Regions from separate parts of the Nonomuraea sp. NPDC005730 genome, predicted to be linked through region 2. Evidence: riboswitches for the same ligand, from Rfam matches in the RefSeq annotation. Region 2 holds a riboswitch; each other region holds the start of a gene.
The links. A riboswitch is a leader RNA that binds a small molecule or an ion and turns the genes downstream of it on or off. The one in region 2 is predicted to bind cobalamin.
Positions count from the first base shown of each region.

Region 1: another riboswitch for cobalamin. It lies ahead of ABZ444_RS47365 (ribonucleoside-diphosphate reductase subunit alpha); the one in region 2 lies ahead of cobN (cobaltochelatase subunit CobN).
Region 3: another riboswitch for cobalamin. It lies ahead of ABZ444_RS24560 (CbtB domain-containing protein); the one in region 2 lies ahead of cobN (cobaltochelatase subunit CobN).

Region 1 is NZ_JBEXYK010000085.1:11,583-18,752, reverse strand. It holds gene ABZ444_RS47390 (FAD-dependent monooxygenase) at 1-1,387, shown strand, start outside; gene ABZ444_RS47385 (multidrug efflux SMR transporter) at 1,417-1,737, opposite strand; gene ABZ444_RS47380 (NAD(P)H-dependent oxidoreductase) at 1,740-2,387, opposite strand; gene ABZ444_RS47375 (helix-turn-helix domain-containing protein) at 2,501-3,121, shown strand; gene ABZ444_RS47370 (alpha/beta hydrolase) at 3,251-4,207, opposite strand; cobalamin riboswitch at 4,417-4,622, shown strand; gene ABZ444_RS47365 (ribonucleoside-diphosphate reductase subunit alpha) at 4,750-7,155, shown strand.
Region 2 is NZ_JBEXYK010000077.1:3,089-10,258, forward strand. It holds gene cobN (cobaltochelatase subunit CobN) at 1-3,442, opposite strand, end outside; cobalamin riboswitch at 3,477-3,654, opposite strand; gene cobG (precorrin-3B synthase) at 3,694-4,863, shown strand; gene ABZ444_RS45710 (precorrin-8X methylmutase) at 4,860-5,480, shown strand; gene ABZ444_RS45715 (precorrin-2 C(20)-methyltransferase) at 5,486-6,964, shown strand; gene ABZ444_RS45720 (cobalt-precorrin-6A reductase) at 6,955-7,170, opposite strand, start outside.
Region 3 is NZ_JBEXYK010000021.1:122,525-129,694, forward strand. It holds gene ABZ444_RS24525 (FAD-binding oxidoreductase) at 1-1,246, shown strand, start outside; gene ABZ444_RS24530 (methyltransferase domain-containing protein) at 1,326-2,177, opposite strand; gene ABZ444_RS24535 (hypothetical protein) at 2,263-2,448, shown strand; gene ABZ444_RS24540 (hypothetical protein) at 2,461-3,036, shown strand; gene ABZ444_RS24545 (CU044_5270 family protein) at 3,128-4,117, opposite strand; gene ABZ444_RS24550 (RNA polymerase sigma factor) at 4,114-4,680, opposite strand; gene ABZ444_RS24555 (nuclear transport factor 2 family protein) at 4,974-5,405, opposite strand; cobalamin riboswitch at 5,590-5,719, shown strand; gene ABZ444_RS24560 (CbtB domain-containing protein) at 5,754-5,945, shown strand; gene ABZ444_RS24565 (CbtA family protein) at 5,955-6,740, shown strand; gene ABZ444_RS24570 (histidine phosphatase family protein) at 6,746-7,170, shown strand, end outside.

The sequences.
Region 1 (7,170 bases), on a different contig from region 2:
GCTCCTGGACCACCGCGGCCTGTTCGAACGCTGCGGCGGCCGGGGCGTCCCGGCGCCCGCGCCGGGCCACTTCTTCGGCGGGATGCCGCTGCCGCTGCACACGCTCGGCGCGGCGAACCCGATGTACCTCCTGCCCTGCGACCAGCGCGACCTCGAACGGGTGCTCGCCGCGCGCGCGGCCGAACTCGGCGCGGAGGTGCGGCGCGGCCAGGAGGTGATCTCCTTCGGCCAGGACGACGACCGGGTCGAGGTCGTGACCCGCGGCCCCGGCGGCGCCGAGACCACCCTCACCGCCCGCTACCTGGTCGGCTGCGACGGCGGCCACAGCACGGTCAGGAAGGCGGCGGGCATCGGCTTCCCCGGCGTCAGCGACGACCACGTCGTGGACCGCTCGGCCCTCATCGGCCCGAGCGAGCACTTCCGGATCCTGCCCGGCGGGCGCGTCCTGATCGAGGGGCTCGGCGAGATCCCGGCCCACTTCCACCGCACCGATCGCGGCGTCTTCACCCTCCTGGCCCACGACCCGCGGCGGCCGCTGATCAACACGGCCGAGTGGGAGGACCACCCGGCGGGCGGCTTCCCGGGGCCGGGCGCGCCGATGACGCTGGCCGAGATGGAGAAGAGCGTCGAACGCGTCCTCGGCGTGCGCCTGCCGCTGAGCCGGCCGCCCGAGGGCGCGCCGGTCATGCTGCGCCGGCTGTGCGGGCGCAACACCCGGCTCGCCGACCGCTACCGCGCCGGACGGGTCTTCATCGCCGGCGACGCCGCCCAGGTGAGCCACGGGCCCACCCTGAACCTGGCGCTTCATGACGCCGCCAACCTGGCCTGGAAACTCGCCGCCACGCTGCGCGGACGGGCCCCGGAAGGGCTCCTGGACAGCTACGAGACCGAGCGCCGCGCGTGCGCCGGACGCGTGGTCACCCAGACCCTGGCCGCGACCGCCCTGCTGGCGCCCGGCGCCGAGGTCACCGCGCTACGACGGCTGTTCGCCGAGCTCCTGGGCCGTACGGAGAACCTGCGCATGATCGCCGAGCTGATGGCGGGCGGCGACGTCCGCCACGACATGGGGGAGGAGCGGCCCGCCGGGCCCACCGGCTGGTTCGCGCCGTCCCTGGCGCTGACCACCGGCGACGGGCGGCCGCGGCGCCTGGCCGAGCTGATGCGCGACGCCCGCCCCCTGCTCCTGGACCTGACCGGCGGCGACGCCCTGGCCACCGCCGCCGCGCCCTGGCTCGGCCGGGTGCGGCACGTGGCCGCCACCGCCGCCACCGCCGCCGACGCCCCCGCCCCGGCGCTGCTCGTCCGGCCGGACGGCTACGTCGCCTGGGCGGGCGCGGCCCCCGACGGCCTCAGGGCATCCCTCGCCCGCTGGTTCGGCCCGAGCTGAGCCCGGCCGCCCGTCCTGGCGGGGAGGGGTCACTCCGGGCTGGTGACGCGGGCCAGCACGATGCCGCCCACGATCAGCGCCAGCGCCGCCATCCGGCCGATCGACATCGGGTCCTTGTGCACGACGACGCCCAGGGCGATCGCGCCGACCGCCCCGATGCCGGTGAAGACGGCGTACGCGGTGCCGACCGGGAGGGTCTTCATCGAGTACGACAGCAGCCAGACCGCGGCCACCATGAGGACGAAGCAGAGCAGGGTGGGCAGCGGCTTGGTGAAGCCCTGGGTGGGCTTGATGCTCTGCGCCCAGGCGATCTCCACCAGTCCGGCCAGCCCGAGGATGAGCCAGTTCATCGTCAGAACTCCTTCCCCAGGTCGTGCGCGCCGCGCAGCGCGGCGGCGTACAGCTCGTCGTGCTGGGCGCGCAGGTGGGCGAGGTCGGGGTCGACGCGGGAGTTGGCCAGCTCGGCGGCGACGACGGTGGTGTCCTCGACGGCGAAGTGGCCGGCGAAGAAGTCACGCAGGTAGCGCTCCTGGTAGTCGAACCTGGCCTTGGGGGCGCCGGGCGAGTAGGCCCCGCCGCGGGCGGTGGTGACCACGAAACGCCGCCCGGCGAGCGACATCTTGGGGAAGGTCACCTGGTCGAGCCAGGCCTTGAGCGCCGACGGGATCGAGTAGTTGTACATCGGGGTGGCGATCAGCACCACGTCCGCGGCCACCAGCTCCGACAGCAGCGGCTCGATGATCGCCCACGCGGCGGCCTGCTCGGGGGTCCGGACGGCCTCGTGGTAGCGGGAGATGTCGGTGATCCGGTTGGCCATGACGTAGTCGCACAGCTCGGTCCACGCCTCCCCGATGTGCGGCACCGGCTCGGCGGCCAGGTCGCGGTGGACGTAGGTGCCCTCGGGGTGGGCGGACCGCCACGCCTCGGCGAAGGCGTCGCCGAGCTCGCGGCTGATCGAACGGCGTCGGGCGCTGGCGTCCAGGTGCAGCAGAACGGCCATGGGAGGAGCTCCTCGAAATAAGTGGACATCACGTCCGGTTTGCGGTCGAGGTGACCGTAGCAACTAAGCGGGCACGTTGTCCACTTATGTCGTGGTGGGTTAGAGTCGCCGCCATGGAGTCCCGTACCGAGTTGCTGACCGGACGTCCCGTGGCGGAGGCGGGCCGCCCGCGCGAGCGCGCCGACGCCGCCCGCAACCGCGCCAAGGTGCTCGCCGCGGCGGCCGAGCTGTTCGCCACCCGCGACCCGCGCGGCGTGACGATGGACGACATCGCCAAGGCCGCGGGCGTCGGGCGGGGCACGCTCTACCGCCGTTATCCCGACACCGTCTCGATCGCGCAGGCCCTGCTCGACGAGCACGAGCGCGTGCTGCAGGAACGCCTGCTGCGCGGCGACCCGCCACTCGGCCCCGGCGCGCCCCCCGCCGACCGGCTCGCCGCCTTCTACGCCGCGATGGTCGACCTGCTGGACGAGCACATCTCGCTCGTCCTGGGCGCCGAGCAGGGCGCGCTGCGGTACGCCACCGGCGCCTACGGGTTCTGGCGGGCGCACGTGCGGGTGCTGCTGGCGCAGGCGGGCGTCCCGGAGACCGAGGCGCTGGCCGACATCCTGCTCGCCCCGCTGGGCCCCGAGGTCTACGCCGAGCAGCGCAGGCGCGGGCTCACCCCCGAGCAGATCACCGCCGCCCTGGCCCGGCTGGCGCACGGCATCGTCGACCGGGAGGCCGGGCGCTGACCGCGCCGGCGGCGGCCCACCCCCAGGCCGCCGCCTTGTCGTACGGGTCGACGTTCCTGAAGGCCATCCCGACGATCTCCTCGACGTCGAGGGGCCGGCCCGTCCCGCCTGCCCGCTCCGGTCGCGGGGTTACGCGGTGAGGGCGTCGTGCAGGAAGCGGCGGATGTCCGCCCGCGCGTCCTCGGCCTGGGGGGCCAGGACCGGCATGCTGAGGAAGGCGTGCCCGGCCCCCGGGTACTCGGCCAGGCGGGCGGGGGTGCCGGCGGCCTGCAGCGCCTCGGCGTAGCGGCGGCCGTGGTCGGCGATCGGGTCGTGGGTCGGCACCGCCACGAACGCCGGGGCCAGCCCGCCCAGGTCGTCGGCATGCAGCGGGGAGAGCGCGCGGGCGTCCGTTCCCTCGGGCACGGCGAGCCGGTGGAACAGCCGCAACACCGGCACGCTGAGCGTCGGGGTGTCGGCGTACTGGGTCATCGAGGGGTGGTCGAACATCGTCCCGGCCACCTCCACGGCGGGGTTGACCAGCACCTGGGCCTTCAAGGGCAGGCCGGCGTCGCGGGCCCTGATCGCCGCCAGGGCGCAGATCAGGCCGCCGCAGCTCTCGCCGAACAGGACGGTCCGCGCCGGGTCGACGCCCCACTGCGCGGCGTTCTCCAGCACGTGCCGGAGCACGTCCCAGCCGTCGTCGGCGGCGGCGGCCAGCGGCGTGCGCTGGTCGAGGAGGCGGTGGTCCACCGAGACGACGACGGCGGGCAGGTGAGCGGCGAGGTGGCTGTTGACCCAGTCGCTCTGCGGCGCCGTGCCGACGAAGCCGCCTCCGTGCACGTGGAGCACGAGCGGCAGCACGTCCCCGCCGCCCGGCTCGGCCGCTGCTCGCGGCCGGTGGACCCGGACGGGGATGTCGCGGCCGGGCAGTGCCACCGTCCGCCAGTCGATGGTGACGCCGGGGTCCGGCCGGCCGGTGATCGCCTGTGCCTCGACGGAGGCGCGCAGCCGGTTCTCCGCCTCGGCGTAGGCGGCCAGTTCGGCGGCGGTGACGGTGTCCCAGTCCGGCACGACCGGACGCAGGCCGGTGGAGGTCTCGCTCATGGACGTCTCCTCAGAGTTTCGCTACTTGAAGTTTCGATACCTAAAGTAGCGAAAACGTGGCATCGCCGGCCTGTGACGTCGATCACATCCATCCGCCTCGCGGTCCGCGGACAGGACGGCCTGGCCGGCCTTGCGGCAGGCGGGCGGATCGCAGCCTGGGTTCTTCGCAACACGACATGTTGGGTGTGACTTTTTGATCCGCCCTATATATGGTGTCTCCCGCAGCCGGTTCGGTCGCCCCGCCAGGGCGGCCGAGGCAAGAGGGAACCCGGTGGAAATCCGGGACTGCCCCGCAGCGGTGAGTGGGAACGACCGCCGTCAGACGCACTGGGCCGAAGGCCTGGGAAGCGACGGCCAGTAGGCAGCGACAGCATGCCCATGAGTCCGAAGACCTGCCGGCGCGCCGCGCGCGATCATGCGTGCGCGGCTGCTCCGAGGCCGCGCGGGACGGTGGACGGACTGGCGAGAGGGCTGTGGCGCCTCGCCGTCCGCCTCCTGCGCGCGTTCTCGGCAACTGACCGAGTTCACGAGGGGAGAGCGCAGTGACGGTCACAGGGGACCCGATGACGGACCTGGCCGGGACGGCGCGGGCGGACGCCGACAGGTCCGCGCCGCGGCGCGTCCAGATGCAGGTGCGCAAGCGCAACGGCACCGCGGAGCCGGTGGACGTCAACAAGATCGTACGTGCGGTGGAGCACTGGGCGACCGATCTGACGGACATCGACCCGATGCGGGTGGCCACCAAGACGATCAGCGGCCTCTACGACGGGGCCACCACCGCCGAGCTGGACCGGCTGTCCATCCAGACGGCCGCCGAGATGATCGGCGAGGAGCCGCAGTACTCGCGCCTGGCCGCGCGGCTGCTGTCGGGCTACATCGACAAGGAGGTCCGCGGGCAGGGCGTGGCCTCCTTCAGCCAGGCGATCCGGCTGGGCCACGCCGAGGGGCTCGTCGGCGACGAGACCGCCGAGTTCGTCAACGCCAACGCCCGCAAGCTCGACGACGCCATCGACCTCACCGCCGACCTGCGGTTCGAGTACTTCGGGCTGCGCACGGTCTATGACCGCTACCTGCTGCGCCACCCGTCCACCCGGCTGGTGGTGGAGACGCCGCAGTACTGGCTGCTGCGCGTGGCCTGCGGGCTGGCCGAGACGCCCGCCGAGGCCGTCGGCTTCTACCGGCTCATGTCGTCGCTGGCCTATCTGCCCAGCTCGCCGACGCTGTTCAACTCCGGCACCCGGCACACCCAGATGTCCTCCTGCTACCTGGTCGACTCGCCCCGTGACGAGATCGGCTCCATCTACGACCGTTACGCCCAGGTGGCACAGCTGTCGAAGTTCGCCGGCGGGATCGGCATCTCCTGGTCGCGGGTGCGCTCCCGGGGCGCGCTGATCCGCGGCACGAACGGGCACTCCAACGGCATCGTCCCGTGGCTGCGCACGCTCGACGCGTCGGTGGCCGCCGTCAACCAGGGCGGCCGGCGCAAGGGCGCCGCCTGCGTCTACCTGGAGCCCTGGCACCCGGACGTCGAGGAGTTCCTGGAGCTGCGCGACAACACCGGCGAGGACGCCCGCCGCACCCACAACCTCAACCTGGCCAACTGGATCCCCGACGAGTTCATGCGCCGCGTCGAGGCCGACGGCATCTGGTCGCTGTTCGACCCCGACGAGGTCCCTGAGCTGCCCGACCTGTGGGGCGAGGCGTTCGAGGAGGCCTACCGCGCCGCCGAGCGCGACGGCCGGTACGTCCGGCAGGTCAAGGCCCGCGACCTGTACGCCAAGATGATGCGCACCCTCGCCCAGACCGGCAACGGCTGGATGACCTTCAAGGACGCCGCCAACCGCCTGTGCAACCAGGCGGCCGAGCCCGGCAACGTGGTGCACCTGTCCAACCTGTGCACCGAGATCGTCGAGGTGTCCAGCGACGCCGAGACCGCGGTCTGCAACCTGGGCTCGGTCAACCTCGCCGCCCATCTGACGGGCGCCGGGCCCGACCGCGGCATCGACTGGGAGCGGCTGCGCGCCACCGTCCGCACCGCGGTCACCTTCCTCGACCGGGTGATCGACATCAACTACTACCCGAGCGAGCAGGCCGCGGCCAGCAACCCGCGCTGGCGCCCGGTCGGCCTCGGCGTGATGGGCCTGCAGGACGTCTTCTTCGCCCTGCGCCTGCCGTTCGACTCGGCCGAGGCCAAGGAGCTGTCCACCCGGATCGCCGAGGAGATCTACCTGTCGGCGCTGGAGACCTCCGCTGGCCTGGCCGAGCGCTTCGGCGCCCACCCCGCCTACGACCAGACGTGGGCGGCGCGCGGCCGGCTCCAGCACGACCTGTGGGGCGAGAGCGGCACGCAGGCCGAGCGCTGGGACGCGGTCCGCGAGCGCATCGCCGCCCACGGCCTGCGCAACTCGCTGCTGATCGCGATCGCGCCGACCGCCACCATCGCCTCGATCGTCGGCTGCTACGAGTGCATCGAGCCGCAGGTGTCCAACCTGTTCAAGCGCGAGACCCTGAGCGGGGAGTTCCTGCAGATCAACAACGCGCTGGTGGCCGAGCTGAAGTCGCGCGGCCTGTGGGACGAGCGCGTCCGGGCGGCCATCAAGCAGGCCGAGGGCTCGGTGCAGGGCATCGCCGAGCTGCCCGAGGACGTGCGCCGGCTGTTCCGCACCGCCTGGGAGCTGCCGCAGCGCGCCCTGATCGACATGGCCGCCGCGCGCTCGCCGTTCATCGACCAGAGCCAGTCGCTCAACCTGTTCATGAGCGCGCCGACGATCGACAAGCTCTCCTCGATGTACCTGTACGCCTGGAAGTCCGGCCTGAAGACCACCTACTACCTGCGCTCGCGACCGGCCACCCGCATCCAGCAGGCCACCGTGCCCCTCGTGAACAAGTCCGAGGAAGCCCTGGTCTGCTCCCTGGAGAACCCCGAGTCGTGCGAAGCCTGCCAGTGACCCCCGAGGAGAATC
Region 2 (7,170 bases):
GCTTGTCGTACATCCAGTCGGCGACCACGCCGGTGGTGGCGTCGTAGCCGAACAGGTAGTCGACGGTGGCGGCCAGCTCGAAGGCGCCCTTGTAGCCGTGGCGGCGCATGGCGGCCAGCCAGCGCGGGTTGACCACCCTGGCGCGGAAGATCCGTGAGGTCTCCTCCGACAGGGTGCGGGTGCGCACGGCGTCCGGACGGGTGCTGTCGCCGACGTAGGCGGCCGGGGCCTTACCGGTGAGCGCGCGGACGGTGGCGATCATGCCGCCGTGGTACTGGAAGTAGTCGTCGGAGTCGGCGATGTCGTGCTCGCGGGTGTCGACGTTCTTGGCGGCGACGGCGATACGGCGGTAGGCGTCCTCCATCTGGGGACGGGCGGCGACGCCGTCGAGGTCGCGGCCGTAGGCGTAGCCGCCCCACACGGCGTACACCTCGGCCAGGTCGGCGTCGTCGCGCCAGTTGCGGCTGTCGATGAGCGGCAGCAGCCCGGCCCCGTACGCGCCGGGCGCGGAGCCGAAGACGCGCATCGTGGCCAGCCGCTCGTCGCCGCCCGTCGCGGCCACGTGGGCGCGGACGTAGTTGTCCTCGGCCGGCTCCGCCAGCGACGCGACCAGCCGTACGGCGTCGTCGAGCATGCCGACCACGTGCGGGAAGGCGTCGCGGAAGAAGCCGCTGATGCGGACCGTCACGTCGATGCGCGGGCGGCCCAGCTCGGCGAGCGGGATCGGCTCCAGGCGGATGACGCGACGCGACGCCTCGTCCCATTCGGGGCGGACGCCGAGCAGGGCCAGCACCTCGGCGACGTCGTCGCCCGCCGTGCGCATGGCGCTGGTTCCCCACACCGACAGCCCGACCGAGCGCGGCCACTCGCCGGTGTCGGCGCGGTAGCGCTCCAGCAGCGACTCCGCCATCGCCTGGCCGGTCTCCCAGGCCAGGCGGCTGGGCACCGCCCGGGGATCCACGGAGTAGAAGTTGCGGCCGGTCGGCAGCACGTTGACCAGGCCGCGCAGCGGGGAGCCGCTGGGGCCGGCCGGCACATAGCCGCCGTCCAGGGCGTGCAGGACGTGGTCGAGCTCGTCGGTGGTGCGGGCCAGGCGCGGCACCATCTCGGTGGCGGCGAAGGCCAGCACGCGCGCCACGAGCTCCACCCGTTCCCCGGGCGCGGGGCCCAACAAGGTGGGGGCGACATCGGGCGTCCCGTCCAGCACCGCGCGGGTGACGGCGGGGGCGGCCTCCGGGGCCCAGGCGTGCTCCTCCATGGCCTGGACCAGGGCGCGGGCGGTCGTCTCCGCGCGGTCCACGTCGCCCAGCCCCGCCGTCCCGTCCTCGGCCAGGCCGAGCGCCTCACGCAGGCCGGGCAGCGTCTCCCTGCCGGCCCACATCTGCCGGGCGCGCAACATGGCCAGCACCAGGTCCACCCGTACCTGGCCGGTGGGCGCCTGGCCGAGGACGTGCAGGCCGTCGCGGATCTGCGCGTCCTTCACCTCGCACAGCCAGCCGTCCACGTGCAGGATGAGGTCGTCGAACTCGCTGTCGTGCGGCCGGTCGGCCAGCCCGAGGTCGTGGTCCAGCCGGGCGGCCTGGATCAGCGTCCAGATCTGCGCCCGGATCGCGGGCAGCTTGGCCGGGTCCATGGCGGCGATCGTGGCGTGCTCGTCCAGCAGCTGCTCCAGCCGGGCGATGTCGCCGTAGGTGTCGGCGCGGGCCATCGGCGGCACCAGGTGGTCCACCAGCACGGCGTGCGCGCGCCGCTTGGCCTGTGTGCCCTCCCCCGGGTCGTTGACGAGGAAGGGGTAGATCAGCGGCAGGTCGCCGATGGCGGCGTCGGTGCCGCACGCGGCGGACATCCCCGCCGACTTGCCGGGCAGCCACTCCAGGTTGCCGTGCTTGCCGACGTGCACCATCGCGTGCGCGCCGAACTCGGCCGACAGCCAGCGGTAGGCGGCCAGGTAGTGGTGGCTCGGCGGCAGGTCAGGGTCGTGGTAGATGGCGATCGGGTTCTCCCCGAAGCCGCGCGGCGGCTGCACCATCACCACCAGGTTCCCGGCCCGCAGCGCGGCCAGCACGATGTCGGTCCCGCTGTCGCCCTCGTGCACGAACAACTCTCCGGGCGGCGGGCCCCAGTGCCGTTCCATCTCCTCGCGCAGGGCCGCGGGCAGGGTGCGGTACCACCGCTCGTAGGAGGCGGCGGAGATGCGGACCGGGTTGCCCGCCAGGTGCTCCTCGGTCAGCCAGTCCTGGTCCTGGCCACCGGCGGCGATCAGCGCGTGGATGAGCGCGTCGCCGTCCTGGTCGGCCACGCCGGGGAAGCCGTCGCCCAGGTCGTAACCCGCCTCGGCGAGGCGGGCCAGCAGCCGGACGGTGCTCGCGGGGGTGTCCAGCCCGACCGCGTTGCCGACGCGGGAGTGCTTGGTCGGGTACGCCGACAACATCACCACCAGCCGCCGTTCGGCGGGAGGGGTGTGCCGCAGCAGGCCGTGGCGCACCGCGATGCCCGCCACCCGGGCGGCCCGCTCGGGGTCGGCGACGTAGACGGTCAGCCCGTCGGGGTCGATCTCCTTGAACGAGAACGGCACCGTGATGATCCGCCCGTCGAACTCCGGGATCGCCACCTGGGAGGCCGCGTCCAGCGGCGACAGCCCGTCGTCGTTCTCCTCCCACGCCTGCCGGGTGGTGGTCAGGCAGAGTCCTTGCAGGATGGGCACGTCGAGCTCGGCCAGCGCGCCGACGTCCCATGCCTCGTCGTCGCCGCCCGCTCCCGCGGTGGCCGGACGGGAGCCACCCGCCGCCAGCACCGTGACGACCAGCGCGTCCGCCGCGCGCAGCGTGTCCAGCAGCTCCGGCTCGGCCGCGCGCAGGGACGAGCAGAAGACCGGCAGCGCCTGCCCGCCCGCGTCCTCGACGGCGTCGCACAACGCCTCGACGAACGCGGTGTTGCCGGCCATGTGGTGCGCCCGGTAGTAGAGCACGCCCACCACGGGACCGCCGGTGGTCCTGGCGGGGCGGTCCAGCCTTCCCCAGGTGGGGGCCGGGGCGGGCGGCTCGAACCCGTGCCCGGTCAGCAGGACGGTGTCGGACAGGAACGCGTGCAGCTGGGCCAGGTTGGCCGGACCGCCATGGGCCAGGTAGGCGTGTGCCTCGGCGCACACCCCGCCGCTGACCGTGGACAGCTCCATCAGCTCGGCGTCGGGAGCCTGCTCCCCGCCCAGCACCACCACCGGGCGCGGCCCGGCCAGCAGCGCGTCGAGCCCTTCGGCCCAGGCCCGCCGCCCGCCCAGCAGGCGCACCACGACGAGGTCGGTCCCCTCCGTCAGGCCGGGGACGTCCTCGGCGGTCAGCCGGGCGGGATTGCCCAGACGGTAGCCCGCCCCGCAGGCGCGAGCGCTCAGCAGGTCGGTGTCGGAGGTGGAGAGCAGCAGAACGGTACGGCTGTCGCCAGGCACGGCGCATTCCTCCCTCGGGGTCCTCGCCCCGGTCGCGGGTGACACGACGGCAGGAGTCTCCTGGCTCCCGGATCGACGCTCACCCCGGCCTTCCCGCCCGTTTCCGGGCAGTGGCCTCGTGGTGGGGTTCGCTCCCCGGTCACAGTGGCGGGACCGCGCCGGTTTCGCACCGGCTTCCTCCCATTGCCATCGCCTACGCCGAAGCTTACGACAGGAGCGACCCGTCCCAGAAGTGGCGTTACGATCCCTTCGTGCCCGTAGGTGAATCTTCCGGACGTACGCGGCCCGATGCCTGTCCCGGGGCGCTCCAGGTGCACGAGGCCGCCGACGGCCCGCTCGCCCGCGTGCGCCTGCCCGGCGGCGCGGTGTCGGCCGCGCGGCTCCGCGTGCTCGCCGTCTGCGCGGCCGAGCTGGGAACGGGGGTGATCGAGCTGACGTCGCGGGCGAACGTCCAGGTGCGGGGGCTGCGCTCGCCCGAGGTCTTCGCCGGGCGGATCGCGGCGGCCGGGCTGCTGCCGTCGCCCGCGCACGAGCGGGTGCGCAACATCCTGGCCTCGCCGCTGAGCGGGCGCGGGCCGGACGGGCTGCTGGACGTGCTGGCGATGGCGGACGCCCTGGACCGGGCGCTGTGCGCGCGGCCCCGGCTGGCCGCCCTGCCGGGGCGCTTCCTGTTCGCCCTGGACGACGGCACGCGGGACGTCGCCGGGCTCGGCGCGGACGTCACCTACGTGGCGACCGGACGCCTGCTGCTCGCCGGCACCGACACCGGGCTGACCGTCGCCCCGGACGCGGCCGTCCCGCTCATGATCGACGCCGCCGAGGCGTTCCTGGACGAGCTGCCCCCCGACGGCCCGCGCGCCTGGCGCATCCGCGAGCTGCCGGACGGCCCCGTCAGGATCGCCGCCCGCCTGCGCGCCGGCGAACCAGGCCGGATGGACGCCGCGGACGCCGCGGACGCCCCGCCCGCCTCCGCGCGCCGCCCGTCCGCGGGCAGGATCGCGCAGCGGGACGGCCGCGTGGCGATCGAGGCACTCGTGCCGCTCGGCCGGCTGACGTCCGCCCAGGCCGGAGCCCTCGCGGACATCGGGCGGCCGGTGCGCCTGACGCCCTGGCGGACCGTCGTCCTGCCGGACCTCTCCCCCGGCGAGGCGGACCGGACCGAGCGGGCGCTGGCCGCCATCGGGCTCGCCACCGACCCGGACTCCCCCTGGGCCGGGGTCACCGCCTGCACCGGCCGTCCCGGCTGCGCGAAGGCGCTCGCCGACGTGCGGGCGGATGCCGGGCAGTGGGTGCGGGGCCTCGGCCGCGCGCCCGCCACGCCCGTCCACTGGGCCGGTTGCGAGCGGCGCTGCGGCCTGCCTCGCGGCCCGGTCCGCCAGATGATCGCGACGATCAAGGGATACGAGGAACGCCAGGAGTGAGCGACTACATCCGCGACGGTGCCGAGATCTACCGGCGCTCGTTCGCGACCATCCGCGCCGAGACCGACCTCACGGGCCTGCCGCCCGAGGTCGCCCAGGTGGCGGTGCGCATGATCCACGCGTGCGGCATGACCGACCTCGTGACCGACCTGGCCTGGTCCCCGGGGGTGGTCGCGCGGGCCAGGGAGGCGCTGCGCGGCGGCGCGCCGGTGTTGTGCGACGCCATGATGGTCGCCTCCGGCGTGACCCGGCGCAGGCTGCCCGCGGGCAACGAAGTGTTGTGCACGCTGGGCGATCCGCGCGTGCCCGAGCTGGCCGAACGCCTCGGCACCACCCGCAGCGCCGCGGCCCTGGAGCTGTGGCGCGACCGCCTTGAGGGCGCGGTGGTGGCGATCGGGAACGCGCCGACCGCCCTGTTCCGGCTGCTGGAGCTGGTGGCCGAGGGCGCGGGGCGCCCCGCGGCCGTGCTCGGCATCCCGGTCGGCTTCATCGGCGCGGCCGAGTCCAAGCAGGCGCTGGCCGACAGCGACCTGGAGCACCTGGTGGTGCACGGCCGTCGCGGCGGCAGCGCGATGACGGCGGCCGCGATCAACGCCATCGCGAACGAGACGGAGTGATGACCATGTCAGGACGCCTGTACGGAGTCGGCCTGGGCCCCGGCGACCCCGAGCTGGTCACGGTCAGGACGGCCCGGCTGATCGGCGAGGCCGACGTGATCGCCTACCACGCCGCCCGGCACGGCCGCAGCATCGCCCGTTCGATCGCGCTGCCGTACATGCGCGCGGGCCAGATCGAGGAGCTGCTGCTCTACCCGCTGACCACGGAGACCACCGACCACCCCGGCGGCTACCAGGGGGCGCTCGACGACTTCTACGCCGACTGCGCCGAACGCCTGGCCGCCCACCTGGACGCGGGCCGCACCGTGGTCGTGCTGGCCGAGGGCGACCCGCTGTTCTACGGCTCCTACATGCACATGCACAAGCGGCTCGCCCACCGCTACCCGACCGAGGTGGTGCCCGGCGTGACCTCGGTCAGCGCCGCCTCCGCCGTGCTGGGACGGCCGCTGGTCGAGCGGGACGAGGTGCTGACCGTGCTGCCCGGCACGCTGCCCGCGCAGGTGCTGGCCGAGCGGCTGCGCGACACCGACTCGGCCGCCGTGCTCAAGCTGGGCCGCACGTTCGGGAAGGTCCGCGACGCGCTGGCCGAGGCGGGCCGCCTCGACGACGCCTGGTACGTCGAGCGTGCCACCATGGGCGCCGAGCGGGTCGCCCCGCTCAAGGACGTGGACCCGGACGGCGTCCCGTACTTCTCGCTGGCCCTGCTCGCCAGTCCGGCCGAGCGCACCTTCGTCCCCGAGCGTCCGATGGACGAGGGGCGGGGGGAGGTGGCCGTGGTCGGCCTGGGCCCGGCGGGGCGGCCGTGGCTGACGCCGGAGGCGCAGGAGGCGCTGGCCGCTGCCACCGACCTCGTCGGCTACGGCCCGTACGTGGACCGGGTGGCCCCGAACCCGCGCCAGCGCCGCCACCGCACCGACAACCGGGTGGAGGCGGAACGCGCCAGGCACGCCCTTGAGCTGGCCCGGGACGGGGCCCGCGTGGCGGTCGTGTCGTCCGGCGACCCGGGCGTGTTCGCCATGGCCAGCGCCGTGCTCGAAGCCGCCGCCGACTTCCCGGACGTGCCGGTGCGGGTCGTGCCGGGACTGACCGCCGCCCAGGCGGTGGCGGCCAGAGCGGGCGCGCCGCTCGGCCACGACTACTGCGTGCTGTCGCTGTCCGACCTGCTCAAGCCGTGGGAGGTGGTGGCCGAGCGGCTGTCCGCCGCCGCGCGGGCGGACCTGGTGCTGGCGATCTACAACCCGGCCTCGCGCAGCCGTACGTGGCAGGTCGCCGCCGCCCGGGACCTGCTGCTGGAGCACCGCGCGCCGGACACCCCCGTGGTGATCGGCCGCGACGTCGGCGGCCCGCAGGAGAGCGTCACGGTCACCACGCTCGGCGAGCTGGACCCCGGCCAGGTGGACATGCGCTGCCTGCTGATCATCGGCTCGTCCACGACCCGGGCCACCGAAGGCGGCGTTGTCTACACCCCGCGCCGCTACCCCTGAACCCAGGCCGCCGCCGCCGCCACGCTGTCCGTCGCCCGGACGCCCGCCGGCAGCGGCGGCCGGTCCACCATGATCACTGGCAGGCCGAGCTCGCGCGCCGCGTCGAGCTTGGCCGTGGTCATGCTCCCGCCGCTGTCCTTGGTCACCAGCACGTCCAGGCGGTGCTCCAGGATCAGGGCGCGCTCGCCCTCGACGGTGTACGGTCC
Region 3 (7,170 bases), on a different contig from region 2:
AGGATTCGAGCAGGCCAGGCGCCCCTGGAACCTGGCGATCGACCAGCCCGTGCAGGCCGTGGTCGAAGCCGCCGACGCCGAGGACGTGGCCGCGCTCGTCCGGCACGCCCACCTGGCAGGACTGACCATCACCACCCAGCCGAGCGGCCACGGAGCCACCGGCGACACCGGCGAGGCGATCCTGCTGCGCACCACCCGCCTCGACCACCTGCACGTGAACCCCGTCGAACGCGTCGCCCGCGCAGGGGCCGGCGTGAAATGGGGCCGCGTCCAGGAGGCCGCGAGCCCGCACGGGCTGACCGGACTCGCCGGCAGCAGCCCGGCGGTGACCGTCACCGGCTACACCCTGGGCGGCGGCCTGAGCTGGTTCGGCCGCGCACACGGCTGGGCGGCCGGCAGCGTACGCGCCCTCGACATCGTGGACGCCACAGGCACGCGCGCCCGGATCACCGCCGACAACGACCCCGAACTGTTCTGGGCCCTGCGCGGCGGCGGCGGCGACTTCGCCATCGTCACCGCGATCGAGTTCGACCTGCACCCGGCCCCCGACCTCTACGGCGGCCGCATGTTGTGGCCCGCCGCGATGGCGCCCGCCGTCCTGGAGGCCTACCGCGAGATCACCGCCACCGCACCCGACCAGCTGACCCTCTGGTACGACCTCCTGCAGTTCCCCGGCGCCGCCCCGCTGGTGGCCGTGGACGCCACCTACCTCGGCGCGGGCGGCGACGCCGAGACGCTGATGCGGCCGCTGGAGAAGATCGCGGGGCGACTGTCCGACTCCCGCGCCGTGCTGCCGGTCGCCGGACTGGGCGGCATCACCGCCGAACCCACCGACCCCGGCCCCGGCATGTCCCGCGCCGAGCTCCTGACCGGGCTGACCGACGAGGTGGCCGCCGCGCTGCTGGAGCAGCCCATCGACCCGCTTCTCAGCGTCCAGCTCCGGCACCTGGGCGGCGCGCTGGCCCGGCCCTCCGGCATCCCGGCCGGACACCTGGAGGAGCCGTACGCGCTGTACCTGTTCGGCATCCCCGGGCAGGACGGGGGCGCCGCCGTACGCGAGCGCATGGACCGGCTGACGGGGGCGCTGGTGCCCGGCACGTCGGGGCGCAAACCGTTCACCTTCCTCGCGCCGGGCGAGCGCGCCGCCGCCGCCTTCGCCCCGGACGACCTGGCCCGCCTCCGGGACGTCAAGCGGTCCCGCGACCCCCGCGGCACCTTCCGCAGCAACTTTCCCGTCCTCGCCTGACGACCGCCGGGGAGCCGCCGGGAGCAGAGCGCGTCAGCGGCCTCGTCCCCGGCCGGCGCCGTGTTCACCGGTCTGTGGCTCAGCGCGGCCCGGGCGCCGCGGGCTGTTCCGGGCGGCGTCCCCATGCCGAGATCAGCGGCGCGAGGGTGAGGTCGAGCTCGCCGGCCTCGACGGCGGCCAGGTGCGCGTCGATCTCGGCGTCGTCGGCCAGACCGGCGGCGAGCAACTCGGCGCGGACCATGCGCACCGTCGCGGCCTCCAGCCGGTCGCAGGCCACCCCGCCGACCGGGAAGCAGCCGGCAGCGGCGACGTCGACCAGGCCGGCCGCACGCAGCGCCCGCGGCAGCGTACGGCCGAAGCGCAGGTCGGCGCCGCGGCGGGTCATCAACTCCCGGACGGCGCGCCGCAGCCGGTTGGCGCGCCGCTGCGCCGGGCCGGCCTCGTCGAGGCAGGCCAGCGGCTGCAGCTCGGTATCGGCGTCCTCGATGAGCAGCCAGCCACCGGGGCGCAGCGCCGCCACCATCGTCGCCAGCGCCCGGGCACGGTCGGGCACGTGGACGAGCACGAGCCGGGCGTGCACCAGGTCGAACGTGCCCGGCCGCGGCGGCGGGTCCCCGACGACGTCGTGCCGGAGCACCTCGTACCCGCCGTGCGGGTCCAGCCAGGCCGGATTGATGTCCGTGGCCAGCACGTGACCGGTCGGCCCGACGGCCGTGGCGAGTGCCTCGGGAATGCTGGGGCCTCCGGCGCCGACTTCCCAGCAACGCCGGCCCGCCCGCACTCCGAGCCGGTCGAAGTGCCCCAGTGTGACACCGTCGAACAGCTCGGCCAGCCAGGTGAACCGCTCGCCCGCCTCCACCCGGGCGTTGTCGAGCAGGTAGCGGTGATCCGGGGCGGAACCGGGGCCGGCGAAGGGCTGCGATGCACTCATGCGTACATCTTCACGATCTTCCGCGTGCTGTGTCAGCACGACATCGGATGAAGTCAGGCACGACGCCTTGGGTATGCTGGCGCGGGTGCCCGGGGCTTTCGTGTTCCTGGGCGCGCGCCCGGCGCATCTGGGCCGTGACGAGGCGGAGGAGAACCACTCGCCACGCGCGGAGTTCGACGACGTGGTGCTGGACGACGGCGCGCGGCTGCTGGCCGAACTAGCGGTACGGCGACTGACCGCGTACGCGACGACCGCAGCGATGCAGCGATAGTGGCGCGACCGCATGATCGCCGTCACCGTCGCGCTGTCGGCCGCGACACCGGACGGCCCCTTCGGCGACCTCGCCGGCGCCTGCGACCTGACGCGGCTGACGTACATGGGAATGTCCCTCGGCGGGTGCGCCGCCGCCGGCGCCGCGCACGCCGACCCGCGCGGCCGCGCCGCCGTCAACCTCGACGGCATGCGCCTGATGCCCGACCTCTTCGGCCGCTCCGCCCGCGTGCCGGTCCTCGGCCTGTACGCGGACTTCGAGGGCGGCGGGCACCACAGTGACCTGTTCTACGAGGAGTTCCGCCATATGGGGCTGCGCGAGGAAGTCGTCCGGGTCAAGATCGCCGACGCCGGGCACCGGGACTTCACGGACCTGGCGCTGCTGCCCGACAAGCACCGCCTGGGCCACCTCGGCCACCTCGGCCTCGTGGACGGGGAGCGCGTCACCCGGCTCGTGGGGGCGCTGACGCCGGCGTTCCTCGACCGGTACGTCGAGTGCAGGGGCTCCGGGGCGCCGCCGCTCGGTGACGGAGCCGAACTCCTCGACGTCTCGCACGTGCGCGCATGGGCCACACGGGAGACGGCCTGACGCCCGTCTCCGTGTGCGCCCGCGGTGGTGCGGTTGATCGCGGCGACGGCCTCCGTCGTGGTGGTGTCGGGGATGTCCAGGCCCAGGAGGGTCACGGCCGCTCCCCGGCCTGGTCCACGACGCCGATCGCGACGCGGGTGGAGATCGACCAGGTCGTTCCCTTCTCGATGCTCCACTCCAGATGAGGAGGAACGGGGACCCACTCGCCGTCCTTCATCGTGAACATCAGGGCGCCGTTCGGCTTGGGATAACGCTCCTCATGGTCGGTGATCGCCGTCTCCCGCCGCGCCCGGTAGGCGTAGGTCGTGGGGTCCAGGAGGATTTCGACCTTGCGCCAGCCTTCGGCGACTTGAGAGACCGACACCGCGGGACGTCCCTCGGTGTCGGTCGCCGTCTCGTCCACCGTCACTCCGGGCAGCTTGGCTATCGCTTGGAAGATCGCGGCCTCGTGCTCCGGTGAGACGAGGTTCTGGCTGAGGGTCACGGCGAAGCGCAGGAAGATCCACTCGTCGTCGGCAGGGACCTGCCCCTGGTAGAGCTCACGGTATTTGGCCAGGAGCGCGTCAGGGTCGGTCGGCAGCGAGGCCAGCAACGCGTAGGTGTTCTCCGGCGCCCTCTCACCGGGATCGGAGGTCTGCAGCTTGCCGTTCACCAGATAGCCCACCCCCTTGCCGTCGGCCCGGGTCCAGAGCGGGTCGAGCGTCTCCGGCAGCGGTGTCCGCGGGGTGAGCCGTTCGCCCTGGTCGATACCCTTGTCCCAGCCCACGTCACGGTTCTCGGTGTAGATCCACTGGTCGCCGCGGGGCGGCGCGAACTCCTTCTCCTGTACGGCCGCCGCGATCCTGGTCAGCACCACCTGAGCGTTGGCGGCGGGCAGCGTGCGCTCTCCCTGGAACACGCTCACCCCGGTAGCGATGATCACGGCGCCGGCGGCCACCGCCAGCGCCCGGATCGCCCATCCGCGCCTGGAGCGTGGACGGCCGGCGCGGGCCAGGAGAGCCGCCCGCGCTGCGGCTTGGGCGTCGGGGGCCGGCGGCGCCGGGCGCGCCCAGTCCTCGCGCAGCCTTTCGAGGTCGTTCATGATCCGTCCCTTTCCAGTGCGGCTTGGATTCTTCTGCGGGCCCGGTGCAGTCGTGAGCGGGCCGTTCCGGCCGGGATGCCGAGCGCGCTGCCCGCTTCCTCCGAGGTCAGCTCCGCCCAGGCGACCAGGAGCAGCACGTCCCGATCGCGATCGGCGATCTCGGCGAGCGCCTCGGCCAGCCGGGACGTGCGGGCTCCCGCGTCGACGGCCCCGGCGACCTGGTCGGCGTGGTCCTCCACGGGGCTGTCGGCGCCCGCCTTGGCCAGGGCCCGGTACTGGCGTACTTCGGCGCGATGATGGCGGGCGATGAGGTTGGAGGCGATGCCGTACAACCAGGGCCGCGCGTCGGCGCGGGAGACGTCGTAGCCTGCCCGTTTGTCGAAGGCGATGAGGAACGTCTCCGCGGCGACGTCGTCGGCCAGGCCCGCGCCTAACCTGCGCGCGGCATAGCCGTGGATCTCGGGGTAGTAGCGGTCGAATATGGCGGCGAAGCGCTCCGGCTCCCGCCTGGACTGTTCGATGATCACGGCGTCCGCTGCCTGGGCCGGCAGCGCGCGTGACATCGAGGTCACCTCTCGATCCCTGGGTTCACACCGGTTCTTCACCGATCACGGGACAAGTGTTCACGACGTCTGCTCACCCCAGCCTGGCGGGAGCCGGCGCGGCTGCATACCGGAACCGGCCGCTGGTGATGAGGCCGCCGCCGATCGTCCCGATGACGAAGCCCAGTGACAGCAGGGCGCCGTTGACGCCGAGTTTCCGTCGTCATGTGGCCGGAGTGCGGCCGGTCGCGAAGATCGACCAGAGCCCTGCTGAAGGTACATCTGCCAGGTGCAGGACGAGCGGATGCGATCCGCTAAGGACGGAGCAAAGTCACCGAGCAGGAGAGCTGGCTGAGCAGCTCCAGTTGATCGAAATACAGGCGCAAACTCGTTATGAGTCCGTCTTCCACCGTGCAGACATAACAGCATCGCAAACGAACAGGGCGACCCGTCGCGGCAAGCACCTGACCGTCGGGCATGGTGTACGGCCCTCGATGGGTGCCCACCATGAGAAGCTCGTCGACGGTTGTGGCCTCACCTTCGGAGGACTCCGTGATCACCGCCCGGACGTCGGGGAATGCCGCCCAGAACTCCTCCAGATAGGAGGCCAGCTCGCTGTGTCCCTGAGATACGCCTTCGGGGCTGATGGACACCCCGGTCGGGCTGAAAGTGCGAAGTAGCGCCTGCATATCGTGAGCGTTGAACGCGTCCGTATAGCGGTCGCGCACCTCGCGGGCAACATTCATGGCACCGGATCCCTCCCCAATCGCTCGATGCCCAACCTGGCTCCCGATATGCGGTCGAATCACCAACGCATGCTAGATCCGCAGTCCTGACTGCCTTGGCACGGAGCGGGGTGGCGGCGAACCCGGGACGGGGCGTACCTGGCCGGCGACCCGGGGGCCATCGTTCGCATATTGACGCGAACGTGAGGAAAGGATACGTTCCGGTAGATTTCACGGTTGTCCAAGGGAAATCCGGTGAGATGCCGGTGCGGACGCGCCACTGTATCCGGGACGTGGATCCCGGGAGCCAGGTCGCTTGGCAGCCGTGACCTCGTGATATGGGACGCGTGACCCCTGAGGAGGCTTGACATGAGTGGGTTGTCCACCCCTTCGACGATTCCCTTTCCGCGCCTGCGCCCTTGGCTGCTGCTGGCCGTGCCCGTGCTGCTGCTGGTGGCCTACCTGGTTCTGATGGACAACGGCGCCATCTCCCAGACCGGCACCTTCCTGCACGAGCTGATGCACGACGGGCGTCACCTGCTCGGCGTGCCCTGCCACTGAGGGCCGGGCATGGTACGCACCTTCCTGGCCAGAGGTCTGCTCATCGGACTCCTGGCCGGACTGATCGCGGGCGCCTTCGCCTTCGCCTTCGGTGAACCTCGCGTGGATCACGCGATCGCCCTGGAGGAGGCCGCCGCCCGGTCCGGGTCGCCCGATCCGGACGCCGGGACGGCCGGGCACGGCCACGCCGAAGCGGCCGAGCACAGCCACGGCGAGGAGGCCGTGGTCGGCAGGCCCGTGCAGAAGGCGGGGCTGTTCCTGGCCACCGGCCTCTACGGGCTCGCCGTGGGCGGGGTGTTCGCCCTGGTGTTCGCCGGGCTGCGCGGGCGGGTCGGCCCACGTTCCGACGGGCGGCTGGCAGTGGCCGCGGCCGGTACGGCGTTCGCCGCGATCATCCTCGTGCCCTTCGTGAAATATCCGGCCAACCCGCCTGCGGTGGGTGATCCGGACACCATCGACAGCCGCACGCTGCTCTACGTGGTGATGATCCTCGTCGGGCTGGCGGCGACGGCGATCGCGGTGGCGACGGCCCGCCGCGTCGAGGGCGACCCGTGGGCGCGCTGGACGGCGGCGGCGGTCGCGTTCCTCGTGCCCGTCGTCGCCGCGTGGTGGTTGCTGCCGGCGGTCGACGAGGTGCCCGAGGGGTTCCCCGCCACGCTGCTGTGGGAGTTCCGGCTCGCCTCGATCGGCACGCAGCTCGTCTTCTGGGCGGCGTTCGGCGTGCTGTTCGGCTGGGCGAGCGACCGGGCGGAGCGACGCGCGGCGGCTCATCCGCTGGTCGCGGCGCCGAGCTGAGCAGGGTGCTGTTCGTCCGGCATGCCACGACACCGGGGATGCGGGCCGGCTGCTTTCCCGCCGACGAGGACGCCGACGCGGCGAGCCTGACCAGGGCCGCCGCGTTACGGCCCGTCGAGGCGTCGGCGGCCTGGGCCGCTCCCGGCAGGGCCGCGCGGCAGACGGCCGCCGCCATGGGGCTGGCGGCACGCGAGACCCCCGCCCTGGCGGAGGCGGACTGCGGCCGGTGGCGGGGCCTGCCGTACGGGCGGGTCGCGCTGGAGGAGCCGGACGCGCTGGCGAGCTGGCTGGCCGACCCGCACGCCGCCCCGCACGGCGGTGAGTCGCTGGCCGCGCTCGCCGCCAGGGTGGCCGGCTGGCTCGATTCGGTCCGGGACGAGCCGCGAGCCGTCGTGGTCTGCGACGCGGGCGTCATCAGAGCGGCGCTCGG